Regions from separate parts of the Methylobacterium indicum genome, predicted to be linked through region 2. Evidence: predicted binding sites of a transcription regulator. Region 2 holds the regulator's gene; the other holds the start of a gene.

What was found. The regulator LexA, encoded in region 2, represses DNA repair genes until DNA is damaged. The targets are predictions, from matches to a motif close to TGTTCNNNNTGTGTTCNG.
Region 1: a site for LexA is predicted at 6,410-6,427, ahead of miv_RS01665 (DUF3072 domain-containing protein). Genes of this name have one in related genera too.

What each region holds. Positions count from the first base shown of each region.
Region 1 is NZ_AP024145.1:332,443-347,568, reverse strand. It holds gene miv_RS01700 (NUDIX hydrolase) at 8-967, opposite strand; gene miv_RS01695 (RES family NAD+ phosphorylase) at 1,068-1,736, opposite strand; gene miv_RS01690 (MbcA/ParS/Xre antitoxin family protein) at 1,763-2,302, opposite strand; gene miv_RS01685 (ATP-binding protein) at 2,371-3,741, opposite strand; gene miv_RS01680 (response regulator) at 3,747-4,478, opposite strand; gene miv_RS01675 (MarR family winged helix-turn-helix transcriptional regulator) at 4,475-5,167, opposite strand; gene miv_RS01670 (branched-chain amino acid aminotransferase) at 5,376-6,263, shown strand; gene miv_RS01665 (DUF3072 domain-containing protein) at 6,439-6,699, shown strand; gene miv_RS01655 (LysR substrate-binding domain-containing protein) at 7,116-8,054, opposite strand; gene miv_RS01650 (DUF1127 domain-containing protein) at 8,202-8,525, shown strand; gene miv_RS01645 (nuclear transport factor 2 family protein) at 8,591-8,992, opposite strand; gene miv_RS01635 (MATE family efflux transporter) at 9,270-10,667, opposite strand; gene miv_RS01630 (monovalent cation:proton antiporter-2 (CPA2) family protein) at 10,660-12,519, opposite strand; gene ispH (4-hydroxy-3-methylbut-2-enyl diphosphate reductase) at 12,739-13,740, shown strand; gene miv_RS01620 (homoserine kinase) at 13,981-14,958, shown strand; gene miv_RS01615 (helix-turn-helix domain-containing protein) at 14,989-15,126, opposite strand, start outside.
Region 2 is NZ_AP024145.1:1,421,236-1,436,361, forward strand. It holds gene miv_RS06585 (putative bifunctional diguanylate cyclase/phosphodiesterase) at 1-1,515, shown strand, start outside; gene miv_RS06590 (DMT family transporter) at 1,670-2,674, opposite strand; gene miv_RS06595 (hypothetical protein) at 2,703-3,593, opposite strand; gene miv_RS06600 (FAD binding domain-containing protein) at 3,888-4,712, shown strand; gene miv_RS06605 (molybdopterin-dependent oxidoreductase) at 4,709-7,456, shown strand; gene miv_RS06610 (NCS2 family permease) at 7,447-8,802, shown strand; gene lexA (transcriptional repressor LexA) at 9,017-9,769, opposite strand; gene uvrB (excinuclease ABC subunit UvrB) at 9,991-12,789, opposite strand; gene miv_RS06625 (PAS domain-containing protein) at 12,834-13,901, opposite strand; gene miv_RS06630 (LysR family transcriptional regulator) at 13,898-14,875, opposite strand; gene miv_RS06635 (VOC family protein) at 15,011-15,126, shown strand, end outside.

The DNA of each region.
Region 1 (15,126 bases), 1.1 Mb from region 2:
ACGTCGCTCAACCGGTCCGGTTCGAGGGAAGCCGTAGGCCGGGTGCCGGACGTTCCAGCAGCACCTCGCGGCGAAAGCGCATCAGCCGCGCCGGGCGGCCGCCGGTCTCGGCGGTGACGGCCTCGGTCTCCTCGACGAGGCCCTGATGGGCGACGAGGCGGCGAAAGTTCTGCTTGTGCAGGAGGATGCCCGACAAGGCCTCGACGACGCGCTGGAGCTGGCCGAGGGTGAAGGTCGGGGGCATCAGCTCGAACACGACCGGCCGGTACTTGATCTTGCCGCGCAGGCGCCCGAGGGCGGTGGCGAGCATCCGGCGGTGGTCGAAGGCCATCGGCCGGCCGGTGAGGAGGGCGCTCTCGTCCGGGCTCGCCCCGGCCTCCGGCACGAGGCCTGCCTCGAACAGCAATTCGTAGCGCTCCAGCACCCGCTCCTCGTTCCAGCCGCTCCCGGCCGCCCCGAAGGTCAGGCCGATCCGGTCGTGCCGGCGCCGCCGCGCCTCCGGGCTCGACGCCGCCTCGGCCCAGGCCGCGAGCCGGGCCGCGATGGCGTCGAGGTCGTCCGCCCGCTCCGCCCGCCGGTCCTCGTACGGGAAGTAGCGGTACCAACTCTGCCAGGCCGAATCGGCGGCGGGCCGCGCCTCGCGCACCAGGGCGAGATACGCCACCGACAGGGCGTGCAGCCCGGCCTCCCCCTTGCCGCCCCGCCGCCGGTCGCGGTCCCCGAAGGTGTAGAGCTGCTCGACATAGCCGAGGCTCTGGCCGGTCTGCCGCTCGACCCAGGCCCGCAGGCCCCGCTCCAGGGTGGGATGCGCCGGTTCGAGCGGCCCGGCCGGCAGCCCCTCGGCCCGCCCCTCGGGCTGGCCCGCCACCGGCACGGTGAGCACCCGCGGCTCGTCGAGCGTCGCCGCCAGGATCACGGCTGCGAGGCCGACCAGGGGTGCCGCCGCACTCGGTTCCGCCTCGCTCATCGTCCTGCTCTCCCGATCCGGCAGGGGCTTAGCACGATGGGCGGTGCGAAAGGGTTATTGTCAGAGCCTCGCGGCCGGGAGCGTCGGGCGTGACGAGGCTTCAGGGGGCGATCCGGCGCGCTTCGATCCGCGGGGCGGCGGACTGAACGGTGACCGCGTAGTGATCGCCCTGGGTGACGTCCAGGATGCTGCGGGTCCGATAGGCGACGGCGTTCGTGCCGCCCGCGTGCCGAAGGCTGTCGTACAGCAGGCCGTGCCCGCCGGCTGCCCGTACCGCCTCGCCGAAGCGTTGCGACGCCGCGTAGTCCTGCGGGTCGAGGAGGCCAGGCAGGTCCGGGCCGGCCCGCCCGCGCAGGTCGCGGAACCGCCCGTCGAGCCGCGCCGTGTAGGTGCGGTAGGTCCGCGTCAGTTCGGGTAGGCCCGTCGCCGCCGCCTCGCGGCGCAGGTGGTGGCCGACCTCCGCCACGGCGGTGCGCAGGGATGCGGCGGCGTACCAGGCGCCGAGATCGGCGCCGTTGAAGCGCATGCCGCCGGGGGCGACGTGCAGGAACGACGCCATGACGATGCTGGCATTCGCCCGGCCGTAGACCCACTCCGCTTCCGGCAGCCGGGCCAGCCGCTCCGCCACCAGGCGGTCGTTGGTCCAGCCGGCCAGCTCCATCACCGGCGCGAGGTCGGCTGCGGTCGCGACGGTGTCGAACAGGCCGATCGGCGGGAAGCGCGACGGGATCAGCCGGTAGGTCGGGTGCGGCGCCGGCACCTCGGCCACGCCGGGATCGCTCGCGCCGGAATCGCTCACGCGAAGACGATGTCGGCGTCGGTGAGAGGGGCCGCGTCGCGGTCGACCGCGTTCGGCGCCAGGAAGAGGCCGCCCCGGGCCGCGTCGAGGAACCGGCGCACCGCCATCAGCCCGTCCTGCGTGCCGCTCGTCACCAGGGCGAGGGGCGGCTGGCCGCCGAACAGGGGCGCCCGGTGCGGGCGCCGCAGCCAGGCGATCCCGTCCGGCTCGTCGGCGTGCAGGATTCCCAGGGCCTGATGGATGCCGAGCACCACCGAGATCCGCGTCAGCACGTCGACGCCGAGGGTGACGTCCTGGTGCTCCCGCGCGGCCTTGAGCCAGCCGTAATACGTCGAGCGCGACGGCAGGCCGAGGATCAGCAGGCGCTCGCCCTCGTCGAGCCGCCACAGGTCGGCGATGGCCGTGAAGGTCCGCAGGGCCGGCCCGCTCAGGCGGCGCCGGTTCGGCACCGAGAAACGATCCGCATCGAGCCGCGCCGGTTCGGCATCGACCGGCGGAACGGGCGGATCGAGAGGCCGGGCAAGGGCAGATGCCATGGTGCGACTCCCATCCTGATCCAGATATAGTCCAGATCTGGACAAGAGCAAACCGGTTCGATCGTTCCTTACGCCGGCACCCGCACCGTCGCCCGCAAGCCCCCCAGCGGCGAATCGTACAAGGCTACGTCGCCGCCATGCGCGCGCGCGATGTCGAGGGCGATGGCGAGGCCCAGCCCCGAGCCGCCGGCATCCTGGCGGGCATCGTCGAGGCGCACGAAGGGCTTGAACACCTCCTCGCGCTGCTCGACCGGGATGCCCGGGCCGTCGTCGTCGATCGAGACGGCGAGCCAGCGCGCCTCCTGGCGGGCGGTGATCGCGATCGTGTCGCCGTAGCGCGCGGCGTTGGCGGCGAGGTTGAACAGGCAGCGCCGGAACGCGTCGGGCCGGACCGTCACGGTCGCCTGGCCCTCCAGCGTCACCTCGGAGACGTGGCCGCCCAGGCGCTCGACGTCGGTGCGGACGTCCTCCAGCAGCGCCCGCAGGTCGATGGCGGCGGCCGGCTCGCCGGAATCGCCCTTGGCGAAGGCGAGGTAGGCCTCGAGCATCCGGCTCATCTCGTCGACGTCGCGCTGCAGGTCGTCGATCTCGGGGGTCTGGGGCAGCAGCACCAGGGAGAGCCGGAAGCGCGTGATGATGGTGCGCAGGTCGTGGCTCACCCCGTTGAGCATCGTGGTGCGCTGCTCCATCGCCCGCTCGATGCGCCGCTTCATCTCGATGAAGGCGTGGCCGGCCTTGCGCACCTCGCGGGCGCCGCGGGGGCGGAAATCGAGCTCGCGGCCCTTGCCGAAGCTCTCCGCCACGTCGGCGAGCCGCAGGATCGGCCGGATCTGGTTGCGCAGGAACAGGATCGCGACGCCGAGCAGCACCATCGAGGAGCCGCCCATCCAGAGCAGGAAGATGTGCGAGTTCGAGGCGTAGGCCTGGCTGCGCCGGGCGATCACCCGCATCACCCCGCCGGGGATCTCGACCCGGATCTCGATCAGGTTGGAGCGCCCCACCGTATCGATCCAGAACGGCCGGGCGATCTGGCGGCGGATCTCGTCGGACAGGGCCTCGTCGAGGAGGGAGAAGAACGGGCGCGGGCCGGGGGCGGGGAGCCTGGCGCCCTCCAGGATGTCGACGTCGAGGTTCAGTCGCTCGCTGGCGATCCGCTCCAGGGTCTCGGAGCCCTTGTCCTGCGGGTAGCTCTCGTAGATGTCGATCAAGGCCGCGACGTCGGCCGTCACGGCGGCCGAGAGGCGCCGGGTCACCAGCTGCCAGTGCCGCTCCATGAAGGTGTAGGCGATCACCGATTGCAGCAGCACCATCGGGGCGATGATGATGATGAGGGATCGGGCATAGAGCCCCTTCGGCAGCCGGTCGCCGATGACGCGGCCGAGGCGGCGCCAGGCCCGCCGGGGCGTCGGGAGCGTCCCGGCGAGGGTGGGGGCGGGCACGTCCTTCAGTCCAGGACCAGCCGGTAGCCGACGCCGCGCACGGTCTGCACGTAGCGCGGATTGGCCGGATCGTCCTCGATGCGCCGGCGCAGGCGGTTCATCTGCACGTCGACGGTGCGCTCGTTGGCCGCCCCGTTGGTGCCGGTGAGCGCCTCGCGCTCGACGTTGCCGCCGCGCGCCAGCGCCAGGATGGTCAGGATCTCGCGCTCGCGCTCGGAGAGGCGGATCGCCTCGTCGTCGCGGGTCAGCTCGCCGCGCTCGATGCGGAACTGGAACGGCCCGAACCGCACCGCGTCGAGGGGCGCGGCCGCGCCGTCGGCGGGGCCCCGGGCGTTGCGGCGCAGGATGTTGTTGAGGCGCAGAATCAATTCCCGTGGCTCGAAGGGCTTGGGGAGGTAATCGTCGGCGCCGATCTCGAGCCCGGTGACCCGGTCGTTCGGGTTCGAGCGCGCGGTCAGCATCAGGATCGGCACGCTCGAGGTCAGGCGGATCTGGCGGGCATAGTCGAACCCGGTCTCGCCCGGCATCATCACGTCGAGCACCACCGCGTCGAAGACGAGGCTGCGGCCCCGCGCCCGCGCCTCGGCGGCGCTCGCGGCGGCGGTGACGCGATAACCGTTCTCGCCGAGGAAGCGGGCGAGCAGGTCGCGCAGGCGGCGGTCGTCGTCGACCACCAGGATGTGGGGGGCGTGGTCGGGCAGCTCGGCCCGGGGGCTGAGGGCGGGGCCGGCGCTCACGGGCGGGCCCCGGCGCCTGCGGGCCTACCGAGCGGGCTCTCGGCCGGGATCTCGCCCGCAGGATCGCCGCCGCCGATGAGACGGCTCACCGCCGCGCGCTCCTCCGGCTCGATCATGGCGAGCAGGAACCGGCCCGCCGGCTCGCGGAGTGCGGGGCCGACCTCGGCCAGCGCCCGCCGGACCCGCTCGCCCTGGACGCCGGCGAGGCGCTGGGCGAGGGCGCGGCCCTGCGGCGTGCAGGTGAGGAGGCGGTGCCGGCGGTCGCTCGTGCCCGTCCGCTGCGCGATGTAGCCCTGCTCGATCAATTCCTTCAGCACCCGGTTCAGGCTCTGCTTGGTGATCCGTAGGATATCCAGGAGTTCGGCGATGGTGAGGCCGGGATTCCGGTCGACGAAGTGCAGCACCCGGTGGTGGGCGCGGCCGAAGCCGTACTCGGCCAGGATGCGGTCCGGATCGGCGACGAAGTCGCGGTAGGCGAAGAACAGGAGCTCGATCAGGTCGTAATGCGGCGGCGCCTCGTCCCGGGGCTCGCGCGAGGCGATCTCCCGCGACGGCGCCTCCAGGGCGGGCGATTCTTGTCGAGAGGACGACTCTTGCGCGGGCCGTACCGGGGAGTAGCCTGCCTCCGGCTGGTCCTCGTTCGCGACGTCCGGGATGGGGGCCGGACGGGTCCGGGCGGCCTGGGTCACGGGTCGCACCTCTTCGCGAGACAAGTCGACGGGAGTTTCGGCCCTCGAGGGCCGTCGTCATTTATGTCAGTCTTGTTGACATATCTCAGCCCCATTGATACCCGTCAACCCCGCCGGCGAAACGAACGTACGCCCCGCGCCCCGCTCAAGCACGAACGTTGCGCGAGAACGAGCCTGGCGGAAACGAACGCATACGAGGATCATCGTCATGTCCGTCATTCCCTTCGACCAGCGTGAAGGCCACATCTGGTTCGACGGCCGCATGGTGCCGTGGGCGGACGCGAAGATTCACGTACTCAGCCACGGCCTGCACTACGGCTCCAGCGTGTTCGAGGGCGAGCGCGCCTATGGCGGCCGGATCTTCAAGTGCACCGAGCATTCGCAGCGCCTGCGCCGCTCGGCCGAACTCCTCGACTTCGAGGTCCCGTACTCGGTGGCCGAGATCGACGCCGCCAAGAAGCTGGTGCTCAAGGAGAGCGGCCTCAAGGACGCCTATCTCCGCCCGGTCGCCTGGCGCGGCTCGGAGATGATGGGTGTCTCGGCGCAACACAACACCATCCATCTCGCCATCGCGGCGTGGGAGTGGCCGAGCTACTTCGACCCGGCGACCAAGATGAAGGGCATCCGCCTCGACCTCGCCGAGTACCGCCGGCCCGATCCGCGCACCGCGCCGTCGGCCTCGAAGGCGGCGGGTCTCTACATGATCTGCACGATCTCCAAGCACCGGGCCGAGAACAAGGGCTATGCCGACGCCCTGATGCTCGACTGGGAGGACAACGTCGCCGAGTGCACCGGCGCCAACGTGTTCTTCATCCAGGACGGGGTGATCCACACGCCCCAGGCCGACCGCTTCCTCAACGGCATCACCCGCCAGACCGTGATCGATCTGGCGAAGCGCCGCGGCTACGAGGTGGTCGAGCGGCGCATCCGCCTCGAGGAGCTGGCGGGCTTCACCGAGTGCTTCATCACCGGCTCGGCCGCCGAGGTGACCCCGGTCTCGGAGATCGCCCAGTACCGCTTCACCCCGGCGGCGATGACCAAGACCCTGATGGACGACTACACCGCCGAGGTGCAGCCGCGGGCCGAGGCGGCCTGAGCCTCGCGACGAACGCGGAGATCGAAGGCCCCGGGCGGGAGGACCGCCCGGGGCCTTCGCGCGTGGACGGCGGCGGTTTCCCGGGGACAAGCCGCTCCCCTGCATCCGGGGCGGGAACGCGAGCCGGGGCTTCCCCGTTGTCTGGATGGAACATTCAGAGAACACGGAAGCCCCCATGACCGCCAAGACCAAGAAGGCCGAGACCGAGACGCACGAGTCGGACAACCCGAAGCAGGATCCCAAGGATACCTCGAACCGCATCAAGGATCCGAAGGACTGGACCACCGGCTCCGAGCCGATGACCGGCGCCCAGGCCTCCTACCTCAAGACCCTGGCCGAGCAGGCCAAGGACGAGGACGCCTTCGACCCCGACCTCGACAAGGCCGAGGCCTCGCAGCGCATCGATGCCCTGCGCAAGGAGACCGGCAAGGACTGACGACATCGAACCCCGACGATGAGTGACGGGGACGAGGCCGCCGACAGGGAGGTCTCTCCTCGCCTCGACCTTTCGGGGCCGGGAGTTGCGGGCCCGGCCGGCCTTGCGCCGGCCGCTTCGACCATCGCGTTAACCCAAGATGAGGAGGTCTTTCCTTAGTCTGCGGCCCGACGGATCGTGGGAGCGGGGCGTGCGGGACAGGACGCGGGGAACGGAGGTTGTCCGGCGATTCCGGGACGAGACGTCCGGATCGACGGCGATCGAATACGCGCTCGTGGCCGGGCTGATCTTCCTCGCCTTGACCACGGCGCTCGCGGTCTACGGCAATTCCGCCGGCAGCCTGTTCACCAACCTCAGTACCCGCTTCCTCGCCGCGCTCCAGTAGGGAGCGCAGATCCGCCGACGGGGCCCGCCGCTCACTCCGCCGCCAGTCCGGACGCGTCGAGCGCCAGATTGTCCAGCGATTGCCGGATCTGCCCGGCCAGGATGTCGGCGAGCGGGTTCGGCTCGCCCGCCCGGTGGCGCATCAGCCCGATCCGGCAGGCCGGCAGGGCCGCGAAACCGTCCTGCGGCCCCAGCACCCGCATGCCCGAGCGCAGCGCGCTCTCCGGCAGGACCGAGACGGCGAGCCCCGCCAGCACCGCGGCGCCGACCGCGGTGGAATTCCAGCTCACGAACAGGATCCGGCTCTGGCGCCCGCCGCGCTCCAGCGCCTCGATGGCGGCGACCCGCCAGTTGCAGGCCGGCCGCCCAAGGGCGAGGGGCACCGGCTCCTCCGTGTGCACCGCGTGGCGGCTCGACGTGACCCAGAGGAGCGCCTCGGTGCGGATCGTCTCGACGCCCCGCCGCCGGTCGCCGCGTGCGCGTCCGACATCCGCCTTGTCCCGCGCCTTGTCCCGCGCCTTGGCCTCTGTGACGATGGCGAGGTCGATGTCGCCGTCGGCGATCCGCTCGGCCAGCATGTCGGAAGGCTCGCACACCACCGTGACCTCGGCCCGCGGATGGGCCCGGGCGAAGCGGCCGAGGATTTCCGGCAGGTAGCGGTCGGCGTAGTCGTCCGGGAGCCCGAGGCGGACCCGGCCGGCGAGGTCGCCCTCGTCGAAGGTCGCCAGGCACTCGGTCTGCAGCCGCACGATGCGGCGCGCGTAATCGAGCAGGCGCTCGCCGTCCTCGGTCAGCCGCACGCCGCGGCCGGCCTTGAGGAAGATCTCCCGCCCGATCCGCTCCTCCAGCCGCTTCATCTGCATCGAGACGGCGGATTGCGTCTTGTGCACGGCCTCGGCCGCGCGGGTGAACGAGCCGCTCTCGGCGATCGCCACCAGGGTGCGGAGCTGGTCGATGTCGAGAGGATGCACCGGGCGGCTCCGTTATCAATCTCCGTGATGTGACACATCTCAAGCATTCGCTCAACGCATCGGCCAAGCGGCGCTATGACGGACGCAGCGGAAGAGCGATGGCCGGCGCATGACGAGGTTCGCCGACAGCTCCCGCCGGAGACCACGATGACGATCAGCTTTGCCCCCCTCTTCGGTGTTCTCGCGCAGGCGCCCGGCTACGGCCGCAAGGCCGCGCAGATCGTGGCGCGGATCGTCACCCTGTGGATCAACCGCCGCGCCGCCTACCGCCTCGCCGAACTCGACGATCGCGGACTGAAAGACATCGGGCTGACCCGCAACGACGTGATGGGCGCCCTCGACCTGCCGTTCATGCAGGACCCGACCCTGCCCCTGGTGCATCGACGCCGCGCGCGGCGCCAGCCCCCGCCGCCGGCCGTGAGCCTGCGCGTCGCCGCCCGGGACGGGCGGTCGGTGGACCGGGGGCTCTGAGCCGCCCGCCCCGACCGAATCGCCCGGCCGACCTTCTCCGGATCGCGCGACGATCGGAGGCGACCTCAGTCGGCCGGCGGGTTGAGGAGCACCCACAGGCGGGCGATCCGGCCCTCCGCGATCTCGGCCACGTCGGCCCCGGTCACGGTGATCGGCCCGCCCTCGGGGCCCGCCTGCCAGGACAGTGAGCCCAGGCCGTGATGGCCGACGGCCCGGCCGGTCGGCACGAAGCGGAAGGTCGGGCCGAACCGCTCCAGCAGGGCTCCGGCGACCGCGGCGATGGCGGCGCGGCCCTCCACGACCCCTGCGGGCTCGTACATGACAGGCTCGTCGACGAAGAGCTCGGCCAGGGCGGCCGCCCGTCGCCCGGCATCGCGCTCGTTGAAGACGCGCTCCAGGTTGGCGCGGAGCACGCCGTCGAAATCGGGCTCCGGCGTGCCGTGGGTGGCCGGATCGGTGTCTGACATGGTGGTGTATCCTTCGGTGGCGAGCGGACCGCGCGGTCGGTCGCGCGTTACGAGGGCGGTCTTGCCGGCTTGGGATGTAGGGCTTGGGGATGCCCGCCAAGACCCGCGCCTTCGTCGACTGGGTTACCGATGCGTTCCGGGCGCACCGTCTGGCCGAGCGCTTCGCCGGCAGCGCGGCCTAGCGCCGGGAGGATACGATTCGCGGTTTCCGAGGATCCGCGACTGATCGCTCGGTGATCGCTGCGCCATCGCGTCGCGATGCGCAAGCCGGCTTCGCTCAGGCGCGTGGAGCCTGCGGCTCCGCGCTCGCCCCCTCCCGCCGCTCCAGCACCCCCACCGTCCGGAACGCCAGCGCCAGCCCGACCACTCCGAACAACGCCGACCCGATCCCCGTCCCGGCGAGCGCCCCTTCCGGCCCGGCGAGGTGCGCCCCGAGCCACGCCGTCGGCATCGTGCCCAAAGTCGCCCGGCCCCAGTTGAGGGCGCTCGCCGCCAGCGGGAAGCCGAGGTTGTTGAACGAGGCGTTGCCGAGGAACAGGAGCCCGTTGAAGAACCAGATCGCCCCGCCCGCGAGGCAGAAGAAGGCCAGCAGGTCGGCGCCGGCGCCCGTGAGCCCGAACAGGGCGGTGAGCGGCGCGCGGGCGAGCAGCAGGGCGAGCCAGACCACCGCGACGTAGAGGCCGGTCACCAGGGCGGCGTCGCGCAAGCTCGCGCGCATCCGGTCGAAGCGGCCGGCGCCCCAGTTCTGACCGAGGATCGGGCCGACGGCGCCCGAGAGCGCAAAGAGGCCGCCGAAGGCCACCGGCACCACCCGGTCGACCACCGCGTTGCCGGCGACCGTCGCGGTGCCGAATCCCGCCATGACGTGGGCGAGGAAGGCGCTCGCCACCGGCGGGGCGAGGTTGGTGAGCACGGTGGGCAGGGCCACGCGCAGGATCGGACCGGCATCGGCCATCACCGCCGCGAGGGTCGGTTTCGCCACCATCCGGTGGACGCGCACGGCGCCCGAATAGCCCACCCACGCGAAGGCGAGGCGGGCGATCACGATGGTGACCGCCGCCCCCTCGATCCCGAGATGGAGGCCGAAGATCAGGAGCGGGTCGAGCACCACGGTGACCGCGGCGCCGGCGAGCGTCACGTTCATGCCGCGCCTTGCATCGCCGACCGCCCGCAGCACGCCGGAGAACCCCATGCCGAGCGCCATCATGAGGGTCGAGGGCAGGGCGATCCACAGGAAGGTCCGGGCCGCCGGTACGGTCTCGGGCCCGGCGCCGATCAGCGTCAGGAACGGCGTGAGCAGCGGCAGCATCAGCACCGTGACGAGGCCGGAGGCGGCGACCGCCAGGACCAGGGACGAGGCGGCGAGCCGACGCGCACGTTCCACGTCGCCGCCGCCCAGCGCCCGCGAGACCAGGGCGCCGACGGCGATCATCATCCCGATATTGATCGAGACCGCGAAGATCTGGACGATGGTGGCAAAGCCCACCGCCGCGGTCAGGACCGGATCGCCGAGGCGCGCGATGTAGAGCAGCGACAGGAGGTCGACGACGAAGATCGCCATCAGGCCGACCGAGCCGGTCGCCCCCATCACCACGACGTGGCGGAAGGTCGAGCCGGTGACGAAGCGGGCGGGCGGGGGAGCGGGGCCGGTCTCCGGCGGGCGCACCTCACCCATCGGCGCCGGCCCGCTCGCGGGCGATGATGTCCTCGGTCTCCGGGTTGAGGCCGTGCGAGGCGTGGAGCGGCGCGGTCAGGGGCTCGGGCTTGATCCGCACCAGGCTGCGCAGGGGGTCGGCCCGGTCGAGGGGCTCGCCGGCCTGCTGCAGCACCAGCCGGGCGAGGTCGCGCTTGCGCACGTCGTCGACCGTGCGGGCCGCCTCCTCGGGGGAGAGGCCGAGCGCCTCCAGGGTGGCCCGCCCGAAGGCGAGGGCCGATTCGAAGGTCTCGCGGATCTGGTAGTCGACGTCGCGGCCCATCGCCTCGATCGCCTGGACCCGGTCGAACACCCGCACGTAGGTGCGCGCCGCCGGGAACTCGGCGTGGACGAGGTCGACGATCTTGAGGGTGGCCTCCGGATCGTCGATGCAGATGCACACCACCTCGGCCTTGCCGGCACCCGAGGAGCGCAGAACGTCGAGGCGGGTGCCGTCGCCGTAATAGACCCGGAAGCCGAAGCGGGCGGCGCTGCGGATCTGCTCGACGTCCTTGTCGATCACCGTGACGCTCAAGCCCTGCGCCAGCAGCACCTGGTTGAGGATGTGGCCGAAGCGGCCGAAGCCGATCACCAGGACGCGGGCCTCGGCATCCTCGATCACCTCGTGCTCGGGTTCGAGGGGCGCGGTGGCGCGCCGCGACAGCACCCCGTCGAGGACCTTGGCGCCGATCGGCCCGATCAGCATGGTGATGGCCGCGAGCGCGATGGCGAGCCGCCCGGCGGGCCCGTCGACGAGGCCGAGCTCCTGGCCCACCGGCAGCAGCACGAAGGCGAACTCGCCCGCCGGCGCCAGCACGGCGGCGCCGCGCAGGCCGTCGAGCCAGGACGAGCCGAACAGCCGAAAAAGCCCGGCGATCAGCGCGACCTTGATCAGGATCGCCCCCAGCGTGGCGAGGAACAGGCCGAGCCAGTTCTGCGCCACCAGGGTGAGGTCGATCGACATGCCGACGCTCATGAAGAACAGGCCGAGCAGCATGCCGCGGAACGGCTCGATGTCGGCCTCGAGCTGGTGGCGGAAGTTCGATTCGGCGAGCAGCAGGCCGGCGAGGAACGCCCCCATCGCCATCGACAGCCCGACCTCCTCCATGAGGAGCGCGGTACCCAGCACCACGAGGAGGGCGGCGGCCGTCATCACCTCGCGGGCGCCGCTGGCGGCGAGGAGGCGAAAGAACGGGTTGAGGCCGTAGCGCCCGACCAGCACCACGCCGATCACCGCCGCCACCGCCGTCCCGGCCGATTGCAGGGCGGTGCCGATCCAGGCCTCGCCGCCGCCCGACGGGCCGGTCTGGGCGATCAGCGGCAGGAAGGCCAGGATGCCGACGATCGAGAGGTCCTGGAACAGCAGCACCGCGAAGGCGCGCTGGCCGTAGGGCGAGGCGAGGTCGCGCCGTTCCTCGAGGAGCTGCAGCGCGACCGCCGTCGCCGAGAGGGCGAGCGCGATGCCGATCACGGTCGCGGCGCCCGCCGACAGGCCGGTGAGGAAGCCCAGCCCCCCGAGCGCCAGGGCGCAGAGCCCGAGCTGGAGCGTGCCGAGGCCCAGGATGTCGCGTCGCAGCGAGATCAGCCGCGAGATCTCGAGTTCCAGCCCGACGATGAACAGCAGCAGCACCACCCCGAGTTCCGAGACGCTGCGGGCGGTCTCCGGCTCGGTGATCAGCGACAGGCCCGAGGGGCCGATGACGACGCCGGCCACGAGGTAGCCCAGCACCGCGCTCTGCCCGAGCAGGCGGAAGATCGGCACGCCGATCACCGCGGCGGACAGGAAGGTGAGGACCGGCGGCAGGAAGCTGGCGTGGTCGGCGGCGGTCGCCATCGCGCGGGATTCTCCGGGGTTCGAGGTCGGCCGATGCTCTCCCTTAACCCGAACGGGGCCCGCGGGCGAACCCGGTTCGGCGCAGGCGCGGCGATGCGGCCAGGACCCTGCCGCAGGTGACGCTGCGGCCCGGATGTCGCGGGCGCGTGCTAGGGATCTGCGCGAATGCGTGGCACAAGAGGTTGACAGGGACCGTCCCCCCTCGCCACATCCCGGATCATGAGCGCCTCCGTGAACCAGACCGACGCCGGTGCCGCCGCGCCCGCGAAGCCGCCCCTCGAGATCCTCCTCTGCGCCCCGCGCGGGTTCTGCGCCGGCGTGGTGCGGGCCATCGACGTCGTCGAGCGGGCGCTGGCCCTCTACGGCCCGCCCGTCTACGTGCGGCACGAGATCGTGCACAACAAGTACGTGGTCGAGAGCCTGAAGCGCAAAGGCGCGGTCTTCGTCGCCGAGCTCGACGAGGTGCCGGACGGCAAGGCGCCGGTGATCTTCTCCGCCCACGGCGTGGCCAAGACCGTACCGCAGAACGCGAATTCCCGCGGGTTGACCACCATCGACGCGACCTGCCCGCTGGTGACCAAGGTCCACCGCGAGGCCGAGATCCACCACAAGCGCGGCCGCCACGTGCTGCTGGTCGGCCATTCCGGCCACCCGGAGGTCGTCGGTACCATGGGCCAGCTGCCCAAGGGTTCGATCACCCTGGTGGAGGATATCGAGCAGATCGAGGCCCTGGAGCCCGAGAGCCGCGACAACCTCGCCTGGGTGACCCAGACCACCCTCTCGGTCGACGACACCCACCACATCGTCGAGGCGTTGAAGCAGAAGTTCCCCAAGATCGTCGGCCCGCACAAGGACGACATCTGCTATGCCACCACCAACCGCCAGGAGGCGGTGAAGCAGGTCGCCCCCCTCGTCGACGCGCTGATCGTCGTCGGGTCCTCGAACTCCTCGAACTCGCAGCGCCTGCGCGAGGTCGCCGAGCGGGTCGGCTGCCCGATCACCCGGCTCGTCAACCGCGCCGAGGACCTGGACTGGGACGCCTTCTCCGACATCCGCCGCCTCGGCCTGACCGCCGGCGCCTCGGCCCCGGAGGTGCTGGTCGAGGAGATCATCGACGCCTTCGCGACCCGCTACGAGGTCACGGTCGACACCGTCTCGACCACGACCGAGGACATGGTCTTCCCGCTGCCGCGCGAATTGCGCAGCGAGGCGGCGGAGTAATACCGGCTCCATCATCTCAAGGTGAAACACCTCCCCTCCCCCCCTGTGGGGAGGGGCCGGGGGTGGGGGTGGTGCCGAATAAAGCTCTGCGGTGCCTCCTGCACCACCCCCACGCGGGATCTTCGATCCCCATAACCCCTCCCCACAGGGGGGAGGGGAAGGAGCGAGCCTTTTCAGGTTCAGGCAGCGGCACGCGACGCTGCGTCTTCATCCCATTTCTTCGAGCAAAGCAGAACGGCCGTGGCGGTCTACACCGAGGTTCCGGACGAGGCGCTGGCCGCCTTCCTTGCCGCCTACGAGATCGGCGATCTCCTGTCCTACAAGGGCATCGCCGAGGGGGTGGAGAACACCAACTTCATCCTGCACACCACCACGGGTTCCTACATCCTCACCCTCTACGAGAAGCGGGTGAAGCTGGACGACCTGCCGTTCTTCCTCGGGCTGATGCAGCATCTGGCCGCCAACGGCCTCGCCTGCCCGCAGCCGATCCGCACCCGCGACGGCGCGACCCTCGGGCAACTCTGCGGCCGGCCGGCCGTGATCGTATCGTTCCTGGAGGGAGTCTCGGTGCGCCGGCCGGGGGTCAAGCATTGTCGGGCGCTCGGCGCGGCACTCGCCGGCCTGCACGCGGCCGGGGCCGATTTCCCGATGCAGCGGCCGAACGCTCTCTCGGTCGCGGGCTGGCGCCCGCTCTTCGAGGCGGCGGAGGCGGAGGCCGACCGCGTCGCCCCGGGGCTCGCCGCCCGCACCCGCGCCGACCTGGCGCTCCTCGAGGAATCCTGGCCGCAGGATCTGCCCGGCGGCGTCATCCACGCCGATCTCTTCACCGACAACGTCTTCTTCCTCGGCGACGAGGTGTCGGGGCTGATCGATTTCTACTTCGCCTGCACCGATTCCTTCGCGTACGACCTGGCGATCTGCCTCAACGCCTGGTGCTTCGAGGCCGATTACTCGTTCAACCGCACCAAGGGGCAGGCGATGATCGCCGCCTACCAGGCCGTGCGCCCGCTCGAACCCCGCGAGGTGGAAGCCCTGCCGCTGCTCGCCCGCGGCGCGGCGCTCCGCTTCATGCTGACCCGCCTCGTCGACTGGCTCAACGTGCCCCCCGGCGCCCTGGTGAAGCCGAAGGACCCGCTCGAATACGACCGCAGGCTCGCTTTCCACCGCAAGGTCGCGGCGGCGAAGGAGTATGGGTGGAGTGCGGTTCTCCCCACGTGAGCCGCGTGATCAATCAGCAGTGATTGATGATCAGGCGCGTTCGAGAGGGCGGCTCGGCTGCGTTGAAGCATCCCGCCGCTCGAACGCGATCCTGACTTCCACGTCCGCATCGAGCGCATGGAGCATGCGAATCATCCGATCCAGTGTGAACCGCCCGTAATCGGCGTT
Region 2 (15,126 bases):
CTGGTGACGATCCGCAAGGTGCGCGAGCAGCCGCTCTGGGTGAGCGTCAGCGTGCCGGAGGCCGAGATCTACCGCGATGCCCAGGCGACCCTGCGGATCGACGCCATCGCGGCGGCGCTGATCACCCTCCTCGTCGGGATCGCGGTGGAGAAGCTCCTGCGCATCGAGGCCAAGCGCTCCGAGGCCGAGGCCCGGGTCGCGCGCCTGGCCTCGCTCGACCCCCTCACCGACCTGCCGAACCGCCGGGTGTTCCGTGCCTCGCTCGAGGCGGTGGCCGCCAAGGGGGTCCCCCCCGGCAGCGCCCGGTACGCGGTGCTGTTCCTCGACCTCGACCGCTTCAAGATCGTCAACGACACCCTCGGCCACAAGATCGGCGACGACCTGCTCCAGGCGGTGGCCGTGCGGCTGGCCGCCACGCTCGCGCCCGGCCAGGTCCTGGCGCGCCTGGGCGGCGACGAGTTCGCGCTGCTGGTGCCGCATGTCGGCGACCGGGCCGATCTCGCGACCCTCGCGGCGCGCATCGCCGAGGTGGTCCTGCCGCCCTTCGAGATCGGCAGCCACCAGATCCGCTCGAGCGTCAGCATCGGCATCGCGGTCGGACCCGAGGACGGCGCGAATGCCGACGACATCCTGATCGCCGCCGATCTCGCGCTCTACGCCGTGAAGGCGGGCAAGCGCGGCACCTTCCAGTTCTACGACCGCCAGATGAGCGAGGGGCTGGACGACCGGCGCCAGCTCGAGACCGACCTGCGCCGGGCGATCGAGCGGGGCGAGCTGGAGCTGCACTACCAGCCCTCCGTCGTCCTCAAGACCGGCGAGATCGCCGGGTTCGAGGCGCTGGCGCGCTGGCGCCACCCGGTGCGGGGCAACGTCCCGCCCACGACCTTCATCTCGATCGCGGAGGAATGCGGCCTCATCCACGCCATCGGCGAGTGGTCCCTGGCCGAGGCCTGCCGCAAGGCCGCGACCTGGCCCGACCGCCTGAAGATCGCCGTGAACCTGTCGCCGGTGCAGTTCGCCGGCCCGGACCTCGTCGGGATGGTGCGCGGGGTCCTGGAGCGCACCGGACTGCCGGCCCACCGCCTCGAGCTCGAGATCACCGAGCAGATGCTGCTCGACAGCGGCGAGGCGACGCTCGCCATCCTGCGCGACCTCAAGGCGCTGGGCCTGCGCGTCGCGATGGACGATTTCGGCACCGGCTATTCCTCGCTCAACTACCTGAGGAGCTTCCCGTTCGACCGCATCAAGGTCGATCGCAGCTTCGTCACCGGGCTCGGCTCCGGAGCCCAGAACGCCGCGATCATCCGGGCGGTCATCGACATCGCCCGGGCGCTCGGCATGCGCACCACCGCCGAGGGGGTGGAGACAGCCGACCAGCAGCACGTCCTGTCGCTGCTCGGCTGCGACGAGGTCCAGGGCTACCTGTTCAGCCGCCCGGTTCCGGCCGAGGAGGCGCAGGCCCTGATCACCCGCTGGCGCCCCGAGGACCGGCGCGCGACGACGCGGGCGGCCTGATCCGTCCCGCATCGGGGCGGCACGACCCGGGATCGACGGCGCGAACGGCAAAGCCCGGTCGCGCGCGGGAGAGGACGGCACACGAAAAGCCGGAGGTCCGACACGGCGGATCTCCGGCTTTTCGTCCTTTGACGGCCCCGGCGGGGCAGGCCCTTCAGCGCGTCGCGGGCTTACGGCGCAGCGCTGTCGCCCACCGGTGCATCGCCCGCCCCACCGCCCGACCGGGGAGCCCGAGGGGCGAGCGGCCGCGGCGCGTCCAGGTCTCGTGCCACAGGAGCAGGGCGCCCGCCGCCACCACGATCACGCCGCCGACGACGAGGTGCAGGTTCGGGACCTCGCCGAAGGCGAGGTAGCCGAGGGCCATGCCCCAGACCAGCATCAGGTAGTAGAACGGCGACACCGCGGTGGCCGGCGCCGCGGACAGGGCCCGGGTCCAGAGATACTGCGCGCCGACATTCGAGGCGCCGAGCAGCCCGAACAGGGCGGCGTCGGGCAGGCTCGGCCAGCGGAAGCCGAAGGCGAGCAGCGCCGCGTGCGCGGCGGTCATCACGGCCATCTGCCAGATCAGCAGGGTGCCGGGCCTCTCGGTCTTGGCCATGCCCCGCACCGCCACCGTGACGGTGCCGTACATCACGGCATTGCCGAGCGCGAACAGGGCGCCGACCTGGAGCGAGTCGGCGCCCGGATTGGTCACCACGAGCACCCCGAGGAAGCCCACCACCAGGACGGCCCAGCGCACCGGGTCCGACGCCTCCTTGTGCCAGAGGATCGCCACCACGGCGGCGAAGAGCGGGGCCGAGAAGCCGATCGCCGTCACTCCGGCGAGGGGCATCAGGCCGAGGGCCAGCACCGTCAGCGTCTGCGAGATCGCCTGGGACAGGCCGCGGGCGACGTGGGCGCCGGGCTTGGCGGTGCGGAACACCGACAGACCGGTCGCCGGCAGCATGAAGGCGCAGACCAGCCCGAAGGCGATCGAGGAGCGCAGGAACATCACCTCGCCGACGGGATAATGCGCGACGAGGTGCTTCGAGAACGCGTTCGATAGGGTCAGCAGCACCGTCGCCCCGATCATCAGCGCGATTCCGAGGGGGACGTTGTCGGCGGGACGGCCGGTGACGGCGGGACGATCGGCGGCCTGAGGGCGGGCGGCGCTCTGCATGGTCGGGCTCTCCGAGGCCGTCGCCGGATCAGGCGGAGGTCTGCGCGACCGGGTGGGCGTCCATGAACCAGGGCTTCACCCCGACGCCGCGGCGCAGGGAGTACATGTAGAAGATCGGCATCGTGGCCGGGAACAGGTCGCGGAACTCGCTGCCGTTGAAGGTGACGAAGACCGCCTCCGGGAAGGCCGCCGCGACGGCGCGCTTCTCGACCATGTTCATGCGGTGGTAGTCGAGGGCACCCTGCTCGGTGGAGCCCTCGCCGCGGTACCACTTGGCCGCGCAGGCGATCAGGCTCGCCAGGATCTCGCCGGACGGCTCCTCCTCGGCGGCGGCGGCGCCGATCTCCCGGGCGAAGGCGACGACGTCGCTGAGCCGGGTGCTGGCGAAGCCGCGGGCCTGGGCGGCGGCATCGATGGCGTCGAAATAGGCATTCATCGCCGCGGCCGGATGCCCGTTCAGCGTCGCGTGGGTGTCGGTGAAGATCAGCCGGAAGACCGCGCCCGGAGCGTAGACCTGGCGCACCCGCTCGGCGAGCTGGCCGAGATAGTCGAGGCAGGCGAGGTCCGGCGCGGCGATCTCGGCGCGCGGGCCCTTGCCCCAGTAGAGCACGAACTCGATCGGACGCCCGGCCTCGGCCGCCGCCTCGACCATCGGCACCAGACGCTCGGCGTTGCCGGGCTGCTCGCGCTTGAACGCCCAGGTGTTGAACGCCTTGATGACCGCGTCGGCATCGACGGGCTTCGAAGCCGCCGACTTGCGGCCGGACTTGCCGCTGGACTTGCCGCCGGACTTGCCCGACCGGGCGGCGGGCCCGTCCTGCCGCTGGTGCGAACTGGCCGATACCAGTTCGACCGCCTCCGACGCGGCGGCGGGAGCGTCGATGACGCTCGGGGAGCGCGGCGCCATGTCCTTCGTCATGATTGCGGACGGCACCGCGTGATCGAAAGTAATCTTGCTAAGGGTAGACATGGCGCCGACCTGTTCATCGTCCGGTATGCGCGAAAAATGTATTAATGACCTATTAAAGTCAAACGGATTGCTGACAAATAGTTAACGCGCCCTCGTAAAAGGATGTTCGCCGGCTCAGGAACGGGGCCCGGGCGGCCCGGACCGCGGCCGCCGCCACGTCGCAGCCGCGCTGGACAGGATCTTGCCTTATGGTGAGGCAGGCCCCGCCCGGGGCCGCGCCCCGGAGGATCGCGGGAACGACGCATGGACCTCGACAGCATCACGGAGGTGGTGGCCCCCCGCGCCCGCGACGCGCTGCCGGCGTGGCGGCCGGGCGACGCCTGGCTCGCCGGGGGGACCTGGCTCTTCTCCGAGCCGCAGGACGGGATCGCCCGGCTCATCGACCTGCCCTCCCTCGGCTGGGAGCCGCTCGCGGTGGATGATGCAGGCGTGCGGATCGCCGCGACCTGCCCCATCGCGGCCCTCGACCGGCTCGCGCTGCCGCCGGCCTTCCGGGCGGCGCCCCTCGTCGGCCAGTGCTGCCGGGCGCTCCTCGGCTCGTTCAAGGTCTGGAACGCCGCGACCGTCGGCGGCAACCTGTGCCTCGCGCTGCCGGCCGGGCCGATGATCGCGCTGACGGTCGCGCTCGACGGCGTGGGGCTGATCTGGACGCCGGAGGGCGGCGAGCGGCGCCTCCCCGTCCGCGATCTGGTGCTCGGGCCGCAGGAGACGGCGCTCCGCCCCGGCGAGATCCTGCGCCGCATCGACCTGCCGGCGGCCGCCCTCGGCCGCCGCACCGCCTTCCGGCGGATCTCGCTCAGCCCCAACGGCCGCTCGGGCGCCCTGGTGATCGCCACCCTGGATTCCGCCGGCGCCTTCGCCCTCACGGTGACGGCCGCGACCCGGCGCCCGGTGCGGATCGACCGGCCCGCCCCGCCCTCGGCCGAGACATTGCAGGCGGCGCTTGCCGCCGCGATCCCCGACGGGCTCTGGTACGACGACGTCCACGGCGCGCCCGACTGGCGCCGCCACGTCACCGGCCTCCTCGCCGAGGAGGCCCGGGCCGAGCTCGCGGGAGGCCGCGCATGAGACTGACGGTCAACGGCACGAGCCACGAGGTCGCGCCCCGGCCCGGCCAATCCCTGCGCACCCTGCTGCGCGAACTCGGCTGGTTCGGGGTCAAGAAGGGCTGCGACGCGGGCGATTGCGGCGCCTGCACGATCCATCTCGACGGCGAACCGCTTCATGCCTGCCTGGTGCCGGCCTTCCGGGCGGCGGAGCGCCAGGTCACCACGGTCGAGGGCCTGGCGGGCCCCTGCGCGCCCGGGGACGGCGTGCCGGACGCGCTCCACCCGGTCCAGGCGGCCTTCGTCGCCGCGCAAGGATTCCAGTGCGGGTTCTGCACCCCCGGCATGGTGATGACGGCGGCCGCCCTCGACCAGGGCCAGAGCCGCGACCTGCCGGCGGCGCTCAAGGGCAACCTGTGTCGCTGCACCGGCTACCGGTCGATCGCGGACGCGATCGCGGGCATCGCCGACGCCGCCGCGGGGGTGGACGGATCGCCGACGGCGCCCTGCCGGCACAGCCCCCCGGCCCCGGCCAGCGCCGCCGTGGTGAGCGGGCGGGCCCGCTACACCCTCGACCGCGACCTGCCGGGCGCGCTCCATCTCAAGGTGCTGCGCTCGCCCCATCCCCATGCGCGGATCGTCCGCATCGACACCGCGGCGGCCCTGGCGGTGCCGGGCGTCGTGCGGGTGCTGACCCATGCGGACGCGCCGGACCGGCTCTTCTCCACGGGCCGGCACCAGAACCCGGGCGACGATGCCAGCGACACGCGGGTGCTCGATCCGGTCCTGCGCTTCGTCGGCCAGCGCGTCGCCGCGGTGCTCGCCGAGACGGAGGCCGCCGCCGCCGCCGGCTGCCGGGCCTTGATCGTGGACTACGAGGTGCTGCCGGCCTGCCTCGATCCCGAGCGGGCGCTCGACCCCGACGCCCCCCTGGTCCACGGCGCGCGGCCGACGGGCGAGGACGCGCCGCCGCTCCATCCCCATCCCAACCTGGCCGCCGAGGCGCATGGCGAGATCGGCGACGTGGCCGCCGGTCTCGCGGCCGCCGACGTGGTGCACGAGGGCACCTACCGCTCGCAGCGGATCCAGCACGCGCATCTGGAGACCCATGCGGCGATGGGCTGGCGCGACCCGGACGGGCGCCTCGTCCTCCGCTCCAGCACCCAGGTGCCGTTCCTCACCCGCGACGCCCTCTGCGCCCTGTTCGATCTCCCGCGCGAAAAGGTCCGGGTCGAGTGCGGCCGGGTCGGCGGCGGCTTCGGGGCTAAGCAGGAGATGCTGACCGAGGATCTGGTGGCGCTGGCCGTGCTGGCCACCGGCCGGCCGGTCCGCTGGGAGCTGACCCGCACCGAGCAGTTCACCGCCACCACCACCCGCCACCCGATGCGGGTGCGGGTGCGCCTCGGCGCCCGGGCCGACGGCACCCTGACGGCGATCGATCTCCAGGTGCTGTCGAATACCGGCGCCTACGGCAACCATGCCGGCGGCGTGCTGCATCACGGCTGCAACGAGGTGATCGCGGTCTATCGCTGCGCCAACAAGCGGGTCGACGGCTATGCCGTCCACACCCACACCCTGCCGGCCGGCGCCTTTCGCGGCTACGGGTTGAGCCAGACCATCTTCGCGGTCGAATCCGCCATGGACGAGCTCGCCCGCGCGCTCGACCTCGACCCGTTCGAGCTGCGGCGGCGCAACGTCGTCCGCCCCGGCGACCCGATGGTGTCGACGAGCCTGGAGCCGCACGACGTCCGGTACGGCAGCTACGGCCTCGACCAATGCCTCGACGCGGTCGCGGCGTCCCTGGCCGAGCCCCCTCCCCCCGCCCCGGCGGGCTGGCGCACGGGATCGGGCATGGCGCTGTCGATGATCGACACCATCCCGCCGCGGGGCCACTTCGCCGAGGCGCGGATCGCGCTCGCGGATGGCCGCTACGTCCTGCATGTCGGCACGGTGGAGTTCGGCAACGGCACCTCGACGGTGCACGGCCAGATCGCCGCGGAGGTTCTCGCCACCACGCCGGACCGCATCGTCCTGCGCCAGGGCGACACCGACGCGGTCGGGCATGATACCGGCGCCTATGGCAGCACCGGCATCGTGGTCGCCGGCCAGGCGACGTGGCGCGCCGCCGACAGCCTGGCCGCGCTGCTGCGGAGGCGCGCCGCCGCCCGGCTCGGCGTCGATCCCGCCGCCTGCCGGCTCGACGGCGACGGCGTGAGCGCGGGAGACGCCCGGGTGAGGCTCGCCGATCTCGGCCCCGCGGAGGCGGCGGGGCACGCCGACGGCAGCCCGCGCTCGGTGGCGTTCAACGTCCAGGGCTTCCAGGTCGCGGTGCGGCCGGAGACCGGCGAGGTGCGGATTCTGCGAAGCGTCCACGCCGCCGATGCCGGCCGGGTGATGAACCCGGTCCAGTGCCGCGGCCAGATCGAGGGCGGCGTCGCCCAGGCGCTGGGCGCGGCGCTCTACGAGGACCTGGCGATCGACGCCGGGGGCCGGGTCGCGACCCCGACCTTCCGCACCTATCACATCCCGGCCCTCGCCGACGTGCCGCGCACCGAGGTGATCTTCGCCGACACCCATGACGCGGTCGGGCCGCTCGGCGCCAAGTCGATGAGCGAGAGCCCGTTCAACCCCGTGGCGGCGGCGCTCGCCAACGCCATCCGGGACGCGACCGGCGCGCGGCTGACCGCGACGCCGTTCGCGCCCGACCGGATCTTCCGACAGATCAGCACCACGACCCAGAGCGGCGAGGAGGAGCGATGGACCTGAAGCGCGACGACGGCCTGACCCGGCCGACCGGTTCCTCCGGAGGCGGGTTCCTGGAGCGCACCTTCGCGCTCTCGGCCCACGGCACCACCATACGCACCGAGCTGCTCGCCGGGCTCACCACCTTCCTGACGATGGCCTACATCGTCTTCGTCAACCCCAACATCCTGGGCGATGCCGGGATGCCGAAGGGGGCGGTGTTCGTCGCGACCTGCCTCGTCGCGGCGATCGGCTCGCTGGTGATGGCGTTCTACGCCAACTACCCGATCGCGCTCGCGCCCGGCATGGGGCTCAACGCCTACTTCGCCTACGTGGTGGTGCTCCAGATGGGCTACACCTGGCAGGCGGCGCTCGGCGCGGTGTTCATCTCCGGCCTGTGCTTCATGGCCGTCACGCTGACGGGGCTACGCCGGATCATCGTCGACGGCATCCCGCGATCGATGCGCATCGCCATCACGGTCGGCATCGGGCTGTTTCTCGCGATCATCGCGCTGAAGAGCGCCGGCGTGGTGGCGGCGAGCCCGGCGACCTTCGTGACGCTCGGCGACCTGCACAAGCCGAGCGCGGTGCTGGCAGTGCTGGGCTTCCTGATCGTCGCGGTGCTCTCGGTGCGCAAGATCCGCGGCGCGCTGCTCGCCGGCATCCTCACCGTCACGGCGTTGAGCTTCATCGTCGCCGACAACACTTTCCAGGGCGTCGCCTCGCTGCCGCCCTCGATCGCCCCGACGCTGTTCGCCCTCGACATCAAGGGTGCCCTGTCGGGCGGCCTGCTCAACGTGATCCTGGTGTTCTTCCTCGTCGAATTGTTCGACGCCACCGGCACGCTGATGGGCGTCGCCAACCGGGCGGGACTGCTTACCCAAGGCAAGATGGAGCGCCTCGACAAGGCGCTGATGGCGGATTCGTCCTCGATCTTCGTCGGCTCGCTGCTCGGCACGTCGAGCACCACGGCGTATCTGGAGAGCGCGTCCGGCGTCGAGGAGGGCGGCCGCACCGGGCTCACCGCCGCAACGGTGGCGGTCCTGTTCCTGGCCTGCCTGTTCTTCGCGCCGCTCGCCGGCTCGGTCCCGGCCTATGCCACGGCCCCGGCCCTGTTCTACGTCGCCTGCCTGATGCTGCACGAATTGGTCGATCTCGACTGGGACGACCTGACCGAGGTGCTGCCGGCCTGCGTGACGGCACTTCTGATGCCCTTCACCTACTCGATCGCCAACGGCGTCGCCTTCGGCTTCATCACCTACGCGGTGATCAAGCTGCTCACCGGGCGGTTCCGGGAGGTGAAGCCGGTGGTGTGGGTGATCGCGGCGGTGTTCCTGTTCAAGTTCGTGGCGACGGGGAGCGCGCATTGACGGGCGCTACCGCTCCAACCCTCCCCCCTCTGCGGGGGAGGGTGCCCCGCGAAGCGGGGCGGGAGAGGGGACGCCGCCTCCGGAAAAGACTGAACCGTTCTGACGGGCACTCCCTGGATCAGCGTCGCGCTGCCCCTCTCCCGGCCCCTAATGACGCAGGGTCCACCCTCCCCCGCAGAGGGGGGAGGGTTTCAGCGCCTGACTGGAAGACCTCTCAGTACTTCCGGACCAAACTCACCAGCCGGCCCTGGATCCGCACCCGGTCCGGCCCGAGCACCCGGGTCTCGTAGGCCGGGTTGGCGGCTTCCAGCGCGATCGACGAGCCGCGGCGGCGCAGGCGCTTCAGGGTCGCCTCCTCGTCGTCGATCAGCGCGACGATGATGTCGCCGGTATTGGCGGTCTCCTGGCGGCGGATCACCACGAGGTCGCCGTCGAGGATGCCGGCCTCGATCATCGAGTCGCCGCGCACCTCCAGGGCGTAGTGTTCGCCGCTGGCCAAAAAGTCCGGCGACATCGCCACCGTGCGGCTCTGGCTCTGGATCGCCGAGATCGGCGTACCGGCGGCGATCCGGCCCATCACCGGCACGCTGACCGAGTGACCGTTCTCGTCCGAGGCGGTCGCCATGGCGGGAATGCCGGCGGGCCGCTTCGGCTCGTGGGCGCGCCCACCCTCGACGACGCTCGGGTTGAACCGCACCACCTCGGCCCCGGCCGCGGGCGCCGTCGCCGTCGCCGTCGCCGGCCCCGTCACCGTGTCGGGAATGCGGATCACCTCGATCGCCCGGGCCCGGTTCGGCAGGCGGCGCAGGAAGCCGCGCTCCTCCAGGGCGGTGATCAGGCGGTGGATGCCCGATTTCGACTTGAGGTCGAGGGCGTCCTTCATCTCGTCGAAGGACGGCGGGACTCCCGTCTCGCGCATTCTCTGCTGAATGAAGCGGAGCAGGTCCAACTGCTTACGCGTGAGCATGTGACACTCTCATCCCCGCGCTGCCGCGCTCCGGAAACAAATCGCGAACATGGTAAGCGTTCCGCAAGTGTTCCGCAAGCGGCTTCGAGAAAGCGGCGCGCGGCCGCAGCAACCGGGGTGATAGACGGGGATATCGCGGGTCGAACGGACGATGAGCCGTGCCCCGCGCGGGGTCCGACCGGCGCGGGGACTGTCCACCGCACCGGCCTCTTGCATGGGCCTCAGCCCCGGCCCTTGCGCCCCTTGTATTTCGGCTTCTGGCCCGGGAAGCCTTGCGTCGAGCGGCCGGTCGGGCGCTCGGCATAGGAGAACGGCACCTCGCGGTCGGTGCCCGGGCCCATGTCGTCGAGGTCGGGCTGGCGGATGCGGGTGCCCTCGTCCGAGGTGCCCTTGCCGCCCGGGCCGTAGCCCAAGGGCTCCGCGCCGCGCCGCTTGCGCTTGGCGCCGAAGCGGCCGGCCTCGCGCTCGACGTCGGCCTGCTCGGCCATCGGATCGTCGGCGATGGCGAGCTCGGTCGCCTGGAGCCGCTTGAGCTCGTCGCGCAGGCGCGCCGCCTCCTCGAAGTCGAGATCGGCGGCCGCCGTCCGCATCCTTTTCTCGAGATCGGCCATCACGGCCTTGAGGTTGTGGCCCACCGTGACGGCGGATTTGGCGAGCCCCGTATCGACCTGGACGTGGTCGCGCTCGTAGACGCTCTCCAGGATGTCGGAGATGTTGCGCTTCACGCTCTGGGGCGTGATGCCGTGCTCCTCGTTATAGGCGAGCTGCTTCTTGCGCCGGCGCTCGGTCTCGGCCATCGCCCGCTCCATCGAGCCGGTGATGTGGTCGGCATAGAGGATGCAGCGGGCGTCGGCGTTGCGGGCGGCGCGGCCGATGGTCTGGATCAGCGAGGTCTCGGAGCGCAGAAAGCCCTCCTTGTCGGCGTCGAGGATGCCGACGAGGGCGCATTCCGGGATGTCGAGGCCCTCGCGCAGGAGGTTGATGCCGATGAGCACGTCGAAGGCGCCGAGCCGCAGGTCGCGGATGATCTCGATCCGCTCCAGCGTGTCGATGTCGGAGTGCATGTAGCGCACCCGCACGCCGTTCTCGTGCAGGTACTCGGTCAGGTCCTCGGCCATGCGCTTGGTGAGCGTGGTCACGAGGGTGCGGTAGCCGGCGGCGGCCACCTCCTTCACCTCGCCGAGCAGGTCGTCGACCTGCGAGCGGGCCGGGCGCACCTCGATCACCGGATCGACGAGGCCGGTCGGGCGGATGACCTGCTCGGCGAAGACGCCGCCGGTCTGTTCCAGCTCCCACTTCGCCGGCGTCGCCGAGACGTGGATCGATTGCGGGCGCATCGCGTCCCATTCCTCGAACCGCAGGGGGCGGTTGTCGAGGCAGGAGGGCAGCCGGAAGCCGTATTCGGCGAGCGTCGCCTTGCGGCGGAAGTCGCCCCGGTACATGCCGCCGATCTGCGAGACCGTGACGTGGCTCTCGTCGGTGAAGACCAGCGCGTTGTCGGGCAGGTACTCGAACAGGGTCGGCGGCGGCTCGCCGGGCTTGCGGCCGGTGAGGTAGCGCGAATAGTTCTCGATGCCGTTGCAGGCCCCCGTTGCCTCGATCATCTCGAGATCGAAGGTGCAGCGCTGCTCCAGGCGCTGGGCCTCGATCAGCCGGCCCATCCGGGTCAGCTCCTCGACCCGCCACTTCAGCTCGTCCTTGATGCCCTTCACCGCCTGCTGGAGGGTCGGGCGCGGCGTCACGTAGTGGCTGTTGGCGTAGACCTTGACGAATTTCAGCGTGTTGAGGGTCTTGCCGGTCAGCGGGTCGAACTCGGAGATCGCCTCGATCTCGTCGCCGAACAGCCCGATGCGCCAGCCGCGATCCTCCAGGTGGGCCGGCCACAGCTCGATCACGTCGCCGCGGACCCGGAAGGTGCCGCGGGCGAAATCGGACTGGATGCGCTTGTACTGCAGAGCCACCAGATCGGCGACGAGCTGGCGCTGCTCGATCTTCTCGCCGAGCGAGACCGTGAACGACATCGCCGTATAGGTCTCGACCGAGCCGATACCGTAGATGCACGACACCGAGGCGACGATGATGACGTCGTCGCGCTCCAGGAGCGCCCGGGTGGCCGAGTGGCGCATCCGGTCGATCTGCTCGTTGATCGAGGATTCCTTCTCGATGAAGGTGTCGGAGCGCGCGACGTAGGCCTCGGGCTGGTAATAATCGTAGTAGGAAACGAAATATTCGACTGCGTTGTCGGGAAAGAAGCTCTTGAACTCGCCGTAGAGCTGCGCCGCCAGAGTCTTGTTCGGGGCGAGGATCAGGGCCGGGCGCTGGGTCTCCTCGATGACCTTGGCCATCGTGAAGGTTTTTCCCGAGCCCGTCACGCCGAGGAGCACCTGATCGCGCTCCTGCCCCTGGATGCCGGCCACCAGCTCGGCGATGGCGCGGGGCTGGTCGCCGGCCGGGGTGAACTCGGAATTCAGCCGGAACGGGACGCCGCCCTCGGATTTCTGCGGCCGCTCGGGCCGGTGCGGACGCCACAATTCGCCGTTCTTGAACAGCGGGTTGCCCTCGGTGAGGAGTTTGGTCAGCGCGTCGACCGTGGCCGAGACGCCCTCGGCGGCCAGCGACCCGCGCTCCTCCACCGCCTCGGACGGATCGAGGCCGCCGGCGGCCTCGGGCTCGCGCAGGCCGAGGGCCTGGGCGAGCCTGGGATCGACATCCGCCGCCGTGCCGTGCGCGAAGGCGGCCTGCGGCGCCTCGCCGAAGCCGTCGGGAGCCGACGTTTCGGCCCGCTTCGTGCGACGCGCGGGTTTCGCTTCCGAGACCGGGCCGGGCGCTGGCTTCGCCGCCGCGGCATCCTTGCGCGGGCGGCCCCGCTTGGGCGGCTCGGGCGGGGGCGGCTCGACGACGGGCAGGCGGTCGCGGTTCAGCGCCGGGTTCAGCAACTCGGCGAGGAAAGGGTCCAGCGGCTTCAGCTCGGGCTTCGAGGCCTTGCCGGTCGACGGGCGGAGCTTCTTCGGGGCGGGCATGCGGCAGATATGGCAAGCCGTGCCGGGCCCGGAAAGAGCCCGGATCACCGCACCTTGACGACCGCCAGAGTATCCCCGTCGATGACCACGAAGCCGATGCCGGCCCGGCGCAGGGCGGCGACCGCGGCGTGGCGGCTGCGGGAGGCCGGCCCTTCGCCGCCCTCCTCCAGGCGCCGGACGGTGGAGAGGGACAGGCCGCTCGCCCCGGCGAGATCGGCCATCGACCAGCCGACGAGGCCCCGGGCGGCGCGCAGATGCGCGGCCTGCACCGCCTGTTCCAGGCCTTGCCGCACGATTCCGGACGGCACCGGCCGGGGCCCGTCGACCCGGCCGTTCAAGGTGGCCCAGGTCTCGATCCGCCCGTCATCGCCGCGGACCGGGACCGCAACGCTGCGGAACAGGCCGCGATCGCCACGCGCGAGGGCCAGGGTCTGCTCGACCGCGAAGGGACGCCCCGCGGCGAACCGCGCGCTGATCTCGTGGTCGGCCCTGGCACGCTCCTCGGGCGCGAAGATCAGTGTCCAGTTTTCCTGGAACGCCTGCTGGGTGACGCCGGTCAGGCTCATGATCTCCCAGGAGGCGACGCGAACCGGGCTCGCATGCGGCGCATTCGGCAGAGTATGGATCCACGTCTGCGTCTGGGCGAACAGCGCGCGCCGCCGCCGCTGGTTCTCGCGATGCGACGCCGCCAGGAACTCGGGCTCGGTCATGTCCAGCACCACGCCAGCCCCCGCGCGGGGTCGCCCCTCGGGCGTGACGTAGATCGTGCTGCGGCCGGTCAGGAGCCGGACCGCCCCGTCCGCCCGGATCACCCGGAAGGTGGAACCGGTGAAGACCCCCTCGCGCATCATCTGGGTGCCGGTCTCGAGCTGGGCTCGGTCGTCCGGATGCACGAAGCTCATGAACCGGTGATAGCCCGGTCGCACCGCACCCGGGGCGAGGCCGAGCAGGCGGAACAGCCCCGGTGACCAGGCGTACTCGTCGGTGACGAAATTCCAGGCCCAGGTCCCGGTCAGGCCATGCGCCTCGAGCAGCCGGAGGGCGTCGCCATCCGGGAAGGTCAGGATCCCGTGCGGGTCGTCCGGGGCGCCGTCCGGCTCGGTCCCGGTCATGCGACGGCTCCCTCGGCGCGATGCGGCGCGGGTGCCAGGGCCGGAATTGCGGCGGGCAGCGGCGCGTCGATTCCGAGCGGCGCGGGCAGGTCCCGGTCCCAGGGCGGGTCGGCGAAGCGGGCCGCCACGAACGCCACCAGGGCCCGGACCTTGGCGGGCGGGCGGCGGCGCGAGGGCATCACCGCGTGGATCGGCAGCGACGGGATCGGCCCGAGATCGAGCGCCACGAGGGCGCCGCGGCGCAGGGCGTCGGCGACCAGGAAGGTCGGCTGGTAGATCACCCCGAGCCCGGCGGCGGCCGCCGCCACCAGGGCGTCGCCGTTCGAGGCGCGCAGCGAGCCCTCGACCGCGACGGTACCGGCCTCGAAGCGCCAGCCGTCGCTGCTGGCGAGGGTGTAGCCGAGGCAGTTGTGATCGCTCAGGTCCTCCGGGCGGCGCGGCCGGCCCCGCGCCGCGAGGTAGGCGGGCGCCGCGCAGACGCGCATCCGGCACGGGGCGAGCGCCCGGGCGACGAGGCGCGAATCGCGCAGGTGGCCGATCCGGAGCGCCAGGTCCCATCCCTCCTCGATCAGGTCGACGGGCCGGTCGTTGAGGCCGAGCTCGACGGCGAGCGCCGGATGCGCGCGACCGAACTCGGCCAGCGCCGGGGCGACCTGCAGGACACCGAACGAGACCGGCACGTTGAGCCGCAGGGTGCCGCGGGGTTCCGCCGCCTCGGCGCCGGCCTCCGCCTCGGCCTCGTCGATCTCGCCGAGGATGCGCTCGCAGGCCTCGAGGTAGCGCCGGCCGGCCTCGGTCAGGGTCAGCCGGCGGGTCGAGCGGTGCAGGAGCCGGGCGCCGAGCCGCTCCTCCAGGGCGGCGACGTGCTTGGTGACGCCGCTCTGCGACAGGCCGAGCGCCCGCGCGGCGGCCGAGAAGCTGCCGGTCGCGGCGACGCGCACGAAGGTCTGCATGGCGGTGAGCCGGTCGAGCACGGGGCGATCTCACTCCGCGGGCGTGAGGTGAAACGACGGAATGCCGGATTCCACGGGGTTTGCAACCGAGGCAGTCTGCGGGGACCGCCGGGGCCGGGAGACGATGGCGCCGGCCCCGCAGCCGAGGAGGGCCGCATGACCACGCCGATCGCCACGACCGGGCCGATCGACCCGCAGACCCGCATCGGGCACGTCCACCTGCGGGTGGCCGACCTCGACCGGGCGCTCGGCTTCTATTGCGGGGTGCTCGG